DNA from 3 places in the Nocardia sp. NBC_00881 genome. Region 2 is predicted to be linked to each of the others. Evidence: riboswitches for the same ligand, from Rfam matches in the RefSeq annotation. Region 2 holds a riboswitch; each other region holds the start of a gene.
The links. A riboswitch is a leader RNA that binds a small molecule or an ion and turns the genes downstream of it on or off. The one in region 2 is predicted to bind cobalamin.

Region 1 (3,270 bases), 2.6 Mb from region 2:
CGCCACCGCTGCGCCGAAGTCGCGGCCGCGGCAGGTGAGTTTGACCAGCATCGAGTCGAAGTAGGCGCCGATCTCCGCGCCCAGGTTCGCACCGCCGTCGAGCCGGATGCCCGCGCCGCCTGGCGTCCGGTAGGCGGTGATGCGCCCGGTGTCGGGGCGGAATCCGTTGGCCGGGTCCTCGGTGGTGATCCGGCACTGCAGCGCGGCGCCGCGGATCGTGACCGAGTCCTGGCTCAGGCCCAGTTGCTCGAGTGTCTCACCCGCCGCGATCCGCAGCTGCGACTGCACCAGGTCGACGTCGGTGATCTCCTCGGTCACCGTGTGCTCGACCTGGATTCGCGGGTTCATCTCGATGAAGACGTGGTTGCCGCGCTCGTCGAGCAGGAATTCGACGGTGCCCGCACAGCTGTAGCCGATCTGTCGCGCGAAGGCCACCGCGTCGGCGCAGATACGTGCGCGCAGTGCGGGATCCAGGTTCGGGGCGGGCGCGAGTTCGATCACCTTCTGGTGGCGGCGCTGCACCGAGCAATCCCGCTCGAACAGGTGCATCACGTTGCCGTGCTGGTCGGCCAGGATCTGCACTTCGATGTGGCGCGGGTTCACCACCGCCTGTTCCAGAAACACGGTGGGATCACCGAACGCCGACTCGGCCTCGCGCGAGGCCGCCTCGATCGATTCGCGCAGGTGCGTGGCATCGGCGACCCGCCGCATGCCACGACCGCCGCCGCCCGCGACGGCCTTGACGAAGATCGGGTACTCGAGCTGCCGGGACGCGGCGACCAGCTCATCCACGTCCGCCGACGGTGCGCTGGAGCGCAGCACCGGCAGACCGGCCGCCTTGGCGGCTTCGATCGCGCGCGCCTTGTGACCCGCGAGTTCGAGCACCTCGGCGGAGGGGCCGATGAAGGTGATGCCCTCGCGGGCGCAGGCTGCCGCCAGGTCCGGGTTCTCCGAAAGGAAGCCGTACCCCGGGTAGACCGCGTCCGCACCCGCCGACTTGGCCGCCTCGATGATCGCGTCGATGGAAAGGTAGGCCCGCACCGGGTGGCCCGCCTCGCCGATCTGATACGACTCCGCCGCCTTCAGCCGGTGAACCGAATTGCGGTCCTCGTAGGGGAACACGGCCACCGTCCCGATGCCGAGTTCGTAAGCCGCGCGGAAGGCCCGGATGGCGATCTCGCCACGGTTTGCAACCAAGACTTTCGAGAACATTGGCTTAAGGTACCCGGCACCGCCCATCGCACCGACACGGAAGTCCCTTTCGCAGGACTCTTCGCAACGACGGCTGGCATCGTTGCGAAGTCGCGTTCACCAGGGCGACACGTTCCCAGCCCGAAACTGATCACTTACCGACTCCCGCGACTGGCGACCGAAACTTTTCCGGCTCCGCCCTGAACAGCCGGAAACCTGCTCTACGCAGCGCCTGCACAGGGAACACCTGATTTCGATCGGCGGGGATCCACGTGGGTTTCCGAGCCGGTCGAGCAGCCGCGACGCCGCCCGTCCTATGCTGGGAGTGCAGCTGGTTCACCGGCGCACGACGAGACGGAGCCCCGACGTCGCGCAATGGGTCGAGCCCACTCGTGCGGAGACGCCACGGGGGGCGAGAGGGAACCCGGTGGGAATCCGGGACTGTCCCGCAGCGGTATGCAGGAACGACCGCCGTCACCAGGCACTGAGTTCACCGAGCCGGAAGGTTCCGCGACTTGGGAAGCGACGGCCAGTAGGTCGGCCATCAGGCGAGACCCGGCACCGGCCGGGACCGCCCGGCCGGTGCCCGCGAGTCCGAAGACCTGCCAGCCGTGCCGGGTACGCCGTACCCGGCGGCCACCGCCTCGTGGATTTGGGCGTGCGGACCACCAGCGCGGACGTGTCGGGCTCCCTCAGCCGGGTACATCTCCGGCATGTCACTGGTTCTCCGGCTACCCGTATGGCGATGGCTTTTCGACCTCAGCAATGGAGAAACATCGTGACTGTTTCACATCAGAAGCCGTTCACCGCGACGGTTCTCGGGCTACCTCGGGTGGGGCCGCGGCGCGAGCTCAAGCGGGCGACCGAAGCCTACTGGGCGGGCAGGATCGGCGCCGAGGAGTTGCACGCCGTCGCGCGCGACCTCCGGCACGCCCAGCTCACCGAATTGCTGGCCGCCGGCCTCGACTCGATCCCGATCGGCACCTTCTCCTACTACGACCAGATGCTCGATACAGCTGTCCTGCTCGGCGCGTTGCCACCTCGGGTCGCCGAGATCACCGATCCCCTGGATCGATACTTCGCCGCCGCGCGCGGCACCGACACGGTCGAGCCACTGGAGATGACCAAGTGGTTCGACACCAACTACCACTATCTGGTGCCGGAAATCGGCCCGGAAACCCAGTTCTCGCTGCACCCCGAGAAGCTGCTGGAGGAACTGCGGGAGGCGCTCGCGCTGGGCGTGCCCGCGCGACCGGTGGTGATCGGCCCGGTCACCTTCTCGAGGCTGGCGAAAGCGACGGGCAGTGCGCCACTGGCTCGGCTGATCGAGCTGCTTCCGCTGTATCGCGAGCTGCTGCGGCGGCTGGCCACCGCGGGTGCGGAGTGGGTGCAAATCGACGAACCGGCGCTTGTTACCGATCTCACCGCGGACGAGATCGCTCTGGTGCGCGTCACCTACGAGGATCTGTCCGCCGCGACCGATCGTCCCGCGATCCTCGTCGCGACCTATTTCGGGCACCCTGATGCCGCGCTCACCGTACTGGCGGACACCGATATCGAGGGTGTCGCGATCGACTTCACCTCCGGCACCGAGGTTTCGGAGGTGGCTGCGGTGCCTGCTCTGGCGCGCAAGCTGGTGGTGGCGGGTGTCGTGGACGGTCGCAATGTATGGCGCACCGATCTCGACCACGGCCTGGCGACCCTCGGAACTTTGCTGGGTTCCGCAGCGCACGTGGCTGTTTCGAGCTCGTGCTCGCTGCTGCACGTGCCGTACACGCTGGCCACGGAGACGCGGCTGGACGAGCGGCTGCGGTCGTGGCTGGCCTTCGGCGCGGAGAAGGTGGCGGAGGTGCGTCTGCTCGCGACCGGGCTGAGCGAGGGCGCCGAGGCGATCGGCGCCGAATTGACGACGACTCGTTCGGCGCTCGAATCTCGGCGGTCGGATCCCCGGCTGAACGATCCGCGGGTGCGGGCCCGGCTGGCCGCGCTCGGACCGGACGCCGTCCGGCGCGCGCCCGCCGAGCAGCGGCGCGAACTGCAGCGGGATCGTTTGCGGCTGCCCGCACTACCGACCACGAC
Region 2 (3,270 bases):
AGTTCGGGGGTCGGCAAGTACGACGTATCGTTCCCCAAGCGTTCCGCGGAGGACGCCAACGGCACGACCAGCCCGGAGGAACTGATCGCGGCCGCGCACTCCTCCTGCTACGCGATGGCCCTCTCGGCGCAGATCGGCAACGCGGGTGGCACCCCGGAGAGCCTGGACATCGCCGCCGACGTGACCCTAGGACCGGATCCGGCGGGCGGCTTCCGGATCACCGGAATCAAGTTGACCGTCCGCGGTCGCGTCTCCGGCATCGACGCCGACGCCTTCCAGGCCGCCGCTGAGGCCGCCAAGGCGGGCTGCCCCGTCAGCAAGGCCCTCGCTGGCGTCGACCACATCACCCTCGACGCGGCGTTGGCGTAGTTCGCATCGCGGCTTGGTTCTTCGCACATCTTGCGTGCAGGGTGTGCGGGGAGCCATGCGGTGATGCGATGGCTCGCCCTTTCCGGAAGTAGCGGCGTGCGGGGCGGGTGTAGAGGGCCGGGATAGCGACAAGGACGCCAGCTATGTGGACTGCCCGGAAAGCACCGAGCAGGAACGATTCGGGTGTGAGGTCGATGAAAAGGTCGCCTAGTTCGTTGGCGGACAGCACCGCGGCCAGCGGTTCGATGATCAGCGAGACCAAGCCGAGCACGCCGATGCCTACAGTGAGCAGGAGGCGGGCCCAGCGGTCGCCATGCGTCATCCGAATGGCGACGGCCAGAACCAGCAGGTAGGTCGCCATGCGCAGGCCGAACCCGGTCGCTAGGTCCGCGATGTCGGCCTCGTCGCGATCGAAGGCCCACGCGACCCGCGCGATTGCCTCGGCGACTCCCGCCAGCAAGGCGACGGCGAGCCCGACGAACGCGACGCGGACAGCTCGGGGTGGGGTTGCGGTCGCCCGTGCGGGCCGGACGGAGAAGGCAGTGCCGGTCATGTGAACCGACACTGCCTTGCGAATTCCGGACGCGGATCAGCCCGCGGTAGCGATGGTGTCTCGTACCGCGGTATCAGTGCGTGTAGCGAATTCGGTGAGGGCCGCGAACCCGAGTGCCAGGCAGACCCACAGCGTGGCTGTCTCTGCCAGCGACGCCACCCGGAACTGCCACAGTAGGGCGGCCGGGAAGTCCGCGCTCACCTCGTTCACACCGGGCAGCAGGAGGTAGCCGAGCACCGTCACGAGGACGAATGCGGCAAAGCCCCCGATCAACCGGAACGTGGACAGTTGTGCACCCAGCACCTTGAACACCGACACCGCTGCCCCGACGGCCACGATGCCGAGCAGCACCGCCGCCAGCCAGAGCAGGGTGCGTTCGTTGATGGTGCCCGGATCTCCCACCGCCGGTGGATTGGCCGGGTATTTGAAGAACGGCACCGCGACGATCGCGGCCCAGCCGCCGACGCCGAGCGCCAGCGCGAGCCTCGACCCGGACAGCGTGGTGTAGCGACGCGCGACATGCGCGACCGAGGCGTAGATGGCACCGAGCGCGAGCCCGGCGAGCCCGAGCGCGAGGAACTGTCCGGCTTTCTGTCCGCTGCGGCTCACCAGTGGCTCGTCCTCGTCACCGTGCGAATGCCCGCCCGTCGATTCGGCATGCGTGTGTCCGGCGGCAGAGTCGGCTTCTTCGATGGCGATCGCGGCGTCCACCTTGGGCTCGCCCACGGCATAACCGACTGTCGCGCCGAGCAGACCGGCGACGAGGCCGGCCAGCAGGCCGCGAAGCAACAAGGTCCGAAGCGAACCGATCAGTGGCACGGAAGCCCCAGCAGGTGGCGTCCGTCATGCATCAGCTCGTGCAGGTACATCCCGCTGCGCGAGATGACGCCCTGGTCGAAACCGACCAGGTACAGCGTGAGTAGTGCGAGAAGTACGACACCAACCGTGACCAGCACGGTGGCCAGGGAGTCGGTTGCCCGGCTGGGTGAATGCGCGATGGCCATTCGAGTCCTCCTTGGGATACGCGTCCCGTTGGGTGGTGACGCGACGGTGCCGGTGTCTGGCTTTCCGGCACCGGGGCTCGGTGCGTGGAACACAGTGGCGCGACCGCTCCGGAATCACACCGGAATTACCGCATCACCCTCGCGTTTGTCCTTCGAACTGTGGCACTCGGAGGCGCCCGGCGTCAACACCAATCGGCACGGCGGTACCACGACGTCGGGCGAGTCGCCGGGCAGGGCGAACCTGCCCGGCGGTAGGCATTCGGGTCAGTTCGAAGGCTTCGCGGCCACGTCCAGCACGACCTCGAACTCCAGCAGCGAGGCGCCCGTCGAGACCGGCTTCTGGCGCTCACCCGCGTGCGCCTCGCGCGCGGGCCCGTCCCGCCATGCCGCAAAGGATTCCTCCGAATCCCACTGGGTGACAACGAAATATCGGTTGTCACCAGCGACTGGGCGCAGCAGCTGGAATCCGAGGAAACCGGGCGATCCTTCGACCGCGTGCGCACGATGGGCGAACCGCTTCTCCAGCTCGGGGCCCGCGCCCTCGGGAACCTCGATCGCGTTGATCTTCACAACAGCCATGTGATCCAAGCTAGCCGCTGCCGCCGAGCGGTTGCTCGGTGCCTCGTATTGTCGAACCGATGTTGCACGACGAAGGCGGAGCAGGCGTGCCGATCCTGCTGCTGCACGGGCTGATGGGCAGCGCGCGCACCTGGCGCCACCAGCTGGACTGGCTGCGGGAATACGGCCATGTCTACACCCTCGACGCCGCCGGGCACGGCAGGCCCGCGCCCGAGGAGCTGACCACCGAGGCATTCGTGGCGGACCTGGCAGCGAACACGGCCGAGATCATCGACCCGATGGTGCTGATCGGGCATTCGATGGGCGCGCTGCACGGCTGGGTGTTCGCCGCGACATACCCCGAGCGGGTGCGGGCGCTGGTGATCGAGGACATCGCACCGGATTTCACCGGCCGCACCGCGGCGAACTGGGCCGCGATGATCGAAGCATGGCCGCAGCCGTTTCCCGACGCCGATGCGGTGCTGTCGTTTTTCGGGCCGGTGGCGGGGCGGTATTTCCTGAATTCGTTCGAGTACGGGCCGGACGGATACCGGCTGCACGGCTCGGTCGCCACCTTCCGCGACATCGCCGAGGAGTGGGGGGCCCGCGACTTCTGGGAGCAATGGCGCGCCGTCCGGGTTCCCGCCCTGTTGCTCGAGGGCGCGAACACCATCACTCCACCGGGACAGATGCGGCAAATGGCTGCCGTTCATCCAGACGCCGACTATGTGGTGGTTCCGGACGCAGGACATCTTGTGCACGATGACCAGCCGGGGCGTTACCGGG
Region 3 (3,270 bases), 3.7 Mb from region 2:
GCGCTGAGCCAGCGGTAGGCGGCCAAGTAGTGGTGGCTCGGCGGCAGGTCGGGGTCGTGGTAGATGGCGACCGGATTCGCGCCGAAGCCGCGCGGCGGCTGCACCATCAGCACGACGTTGCCGAAACGCAGTGCCGCGATCACGATCTCGCCATTCGGGTCGGACGAGCGGTCGACGTAGAGCGCGCCCGGCGGCGGGCCCCACGCCTCGACGACGGCTTCACGCAGATCCTCGGGCAGCGTGTCGAACCATGCGGCATAGGTGGCCGCGCCGATGCGGATCGGATTGCCCTCCAGCTGTTCGGAGGTCAGCCAGTCCGGATCCTGTCCGCCCGCCGCGATGAGGGCGTGGATGAGGGTGTCTCCGTCGCGTTCGTCCAGGCCTGGGACCTCGCCGGAATCGCCGAGATCGTATCCGGCGGCACGCATTTCAGTGAGCAGCCGGATCGCGCTCGCCGGGGTGTCCAAGCCGACGGCATTGCCGATGCGGGCATGCTTGGTCGGGTAGGCCGACATCATGACGGCGACGCGCTTGCGTGCGGCGGGAATGTAGCGCAGGCGGGCGTAGCGCGTCGCGATACCCGCGACGCGAGCCGCACGTTCGGGGTCGGGAACGTAGGTCGACAGGCCGTCGGCATCGAACTCTTTGAACGAGAACGGGACCGTGATGATCCGGCCGTCGAACTCCGGCACGGCGACCTGTGTGGCGACGTCCAGTGGCGACAGGCCGTCGTCGCTCGCCTCCCACTGGGCGCGGCCGCTGGTCAGACAGAGTCCCTGCAGGATGGGCACATCCAGATCGGCGAGCGCGCCGACGTCCCACGCCTCGTCCTCGCCGCCGGCGGAGGCGGTGGCGGGTTTGCTTCCTCCCGCGGCCAGCACTGTGACCACCAGGGCGTCGGCCTGCCGCAGGGTGGCGAGGAGTTCCGGCTCAGCAGTACGCAGCGACGCGCAGTATAGCGGCAGCGGGCGCGTTCCCGCGTTTTCGAGCGCGGTGCACAGGGCGTCGATATAGGCGGTGTTGCCCGCGAGATGCTGTGCGCGGTAATAGATCACCGCGACCGTGGGCCCGTCGACCGGCGCCGCGGCACGGTCCAGTTCACCCCAGCTGGGCAGCTGGACCGGCGGCTCGAAGCCGTGCCCGGTGAGCAGCACAGTGTCGGACAGGAAGTTGTGCAGCTGACGCAGGTTGCCCGGGCCGCCGGCGGCGAGGTAGTTGTGCGAGCCCGCCGCGACACCGCCCGGCACGGTCGAGCACTCCATCAGCTCGGCGTCCGGAGCGATCTCGCCGCCGAGCGCCACCATCGGAACGCCGCTGGCACGCAGTGCAGCCAGCCCCTCCTCCCACGCCCGCTTGCCACCGAGGATGCGCACGATCACCAGATCGACGCCGTCGAGCAGGCCGGGCAGATCGTCGACCAGCAGGCGAGCAGGGTTGCCCCACCGGTAGTCGGCGCCGCTGGCGCGGGCACTCAGCAGATCGGTGTCGGATGTGGACAGCAACAAAAACACGGGTGGCAGCCTTCCTCGGGTGACGCGCCCATCGGGGGTTCGCTGCTCGCCGGAGAGGGTCTGGCTTTCACAGTGGCGCGACCGCACCGGATTTCCACCGGTTTCCTCGTCGTCCGCCGAGCAAGCAAATGCTACCCGCCGCCCGAGTCCGGCTTTCCCGTGTGTCCTGCTCGGGGACGGCGGCAAGGCTCCGCGGCGCGGGTGGCCGAAAAGTTGTCCACTATCCGACTAGGTCAAGTCGCCGTTCCCGTCGACGACCTTCAGATAATAGTGGAACCGGTCGATCCGCCATCCATCCGCGGTGCGCACGGTGCCCAGCGAATAGCTGCCGACAAACGTGCGGGTCTTGCCGTTGGCCGCCGAGTTCTTCACGTGGACAGCGATCGCGTCGGCGTGCGCGATCGCGACGTCACCCCGAAGATCGATCAGGTGATTACCGGACTGGTGGTGCACCTCGTCCAGCTCGGCGAGCCCAGTCCGCCAGTCCTCGACGATGTCGGCCGCGGCCCGATCCCCGACCGGCCCGCCGAACCCGCCGTCGAAATCCACCGTGGACGTGAAAACCTCCCCCAGCAACCCCTCCCACCGACGCTGGTCGGTGTACACGAACAACTTTGTGATCACCTCAACGATATCGAGCCGGTCCGCCACCGTAGCGATTTCAGACATCCGCCCACCCTAAACGACCACACACCGCTGAACCGGACGCCCGCCGCCGACGATCCACTCCACATCGGGTGGCATCCCTGTCGCGGTGAGCCAGCGGATACACCGGGCCGGCGCGGGCCCTCCGCCTGGCGGTGTCCGTAGGCTGAGGAGGCTATGGCGCGACATGTTGCTGATTCCTGTCCCGGCGTGCTGCGGCTGCACGAGGCGGCCGACGGGCCGCTGGCGCGGATTCGGGTGCCCGGCGGGCGGGTGGAGCCCGCGCAGTGGCAGGTGCTCGCCGAGGCTGCGCGCGACCTCGGGGACGGGAATATCGAGCTCACCGCGCGCGGCAACGTCCAACTGCGCCGGATATACGACGCCACGGCACTGACGGAACGGCTGGCCGGCGCGGGTCTGCTGCCGAGCCGCACCCACGAGCGGGTGCGCAATATCGTTGCCTCTCCACTGTCCGGACGGATCGGCGGACTGACGAACGTGCACGCGCTGGTACCCGCACTGGATGCCGGGCTGCTCGCCGCGCCGCGTCTGGCCGACCTGCCGGGCAGGGTGCTGTTCTCACTCGACGACGGTCGAGGCGATGTCAGCGGACTCGGCGCCGACATCGGTGTGCATGCCGTCGCCACGGACGACTTCGCGCTGCTACTGGCCGGAGGCGACAGCGGCATCCGGATCACCGCCGACGACGCGGTCGACGTCATGCTCGCCGCCGCGCACGGCTTCCTGGAGCTGCGCGGCGACGACCCAGGCCGGTGGCGGTTGCGCGACCTCGAGCGCGGCGCTGAACGCCTAGCCGATCTCCTGGGTCTCTCACCCAGGCCCGATCGAATCGAATTCGCTGCGGGCCAGGATATTCCGATCGGTTGGCTGGAGCAGGACGACGGATTGGTCGGTCTCGGCGCCGGCGTGCGCCTCGGCTCCCTGCCCGCCCGCACCGCCGAATTCCTCGCCGCCGTCGAACGAACGGTCTTCGTCACGCCGTGGCGCAGCCTGGTCGTCACCGACCTGGAGGAATGGGCCGCCGAACAGGTGGTGCGCGTGCTCGCGCCGATGGGCCTGATCTTCGACGCCGATTCCCCCTGGCTACTGGTCA

Region 1: it holds a riboswitch for cobalamin, as region 2 does, so the genes downstream of both, metE (5-methyltetrahydropteroyltriglutamate--homocysteine S-methyltransferase) here and OH799_RS26650 (CbtB-domain containing protein) in region 2, are expected to answer to the same signal.
Region 3: it holds a riboswitch for cobalamin, as region 2 does, so the genes downstream of both, cobN (cobaltochelatase subunit CobN) here and OH799_RS26650 (CbtB-domain containing protein) in region 2, are expected to answer to the same signal.

What each region holds. Positions count from the first base shown of each region.
Region 1 is NZ_CP108798.1:3,611,030-3,614,299, forward strand. Features, by position in the region: gene OH799_RS15030 (pyruvate carboxylase) at 1-1,212, opposite strand, end outside; cobalamin riboswitch at 1,607-1,795, shown strand; gene metE (5-methyltetrahydropteroyltriglutamate--homocysteine S-methyltransferase) at 1,937-3,270, shown strand, end outside.
Region 2 is NZ_CP108798.1:6,188,593-6,191,862, forward strand. Features, by position in the region: gene OH799_RS26635 (OsmC family peroxiredoxin) at 1-369, shown strand, start outside; gene OH799_RS26640 (hypothetical protein) at 344-922, opposite strand; gene OH799_RS26645 (CbtA family protein) at 959-1,741, opposite strand; gene OH799_RS26650 (CbtB-domain containing protein) at 1,732-1,926, opposite strand; cobalamin riboswitch at 1,956-2,111, opposite strand; gene mhuD (mycobilin-forming heme oxygenase MhuD) at 2,191-2,505, opposite strand; gene OH799_RS26660 (alpha/beta fold hydrolase) at 2,565-3,270, shown strand, end outside.
Region 3 is NZ_CP108798.1:2,441,550-2,444,819, forward strand. Features, by position in the region: gene cobN (cobaltochelatase subunit CobN) at 1-1,511, opposite strand, end outside; cobalamin riboswitch at 1,545-1,666, opposite strand; gene OH799_RS09395 (nuclear transport factor 2 family protein) at 1,740-2,180, opposite strand; gene cobG (precorrin-3B synthase) at 2,334-3,270, shown strand, end outside.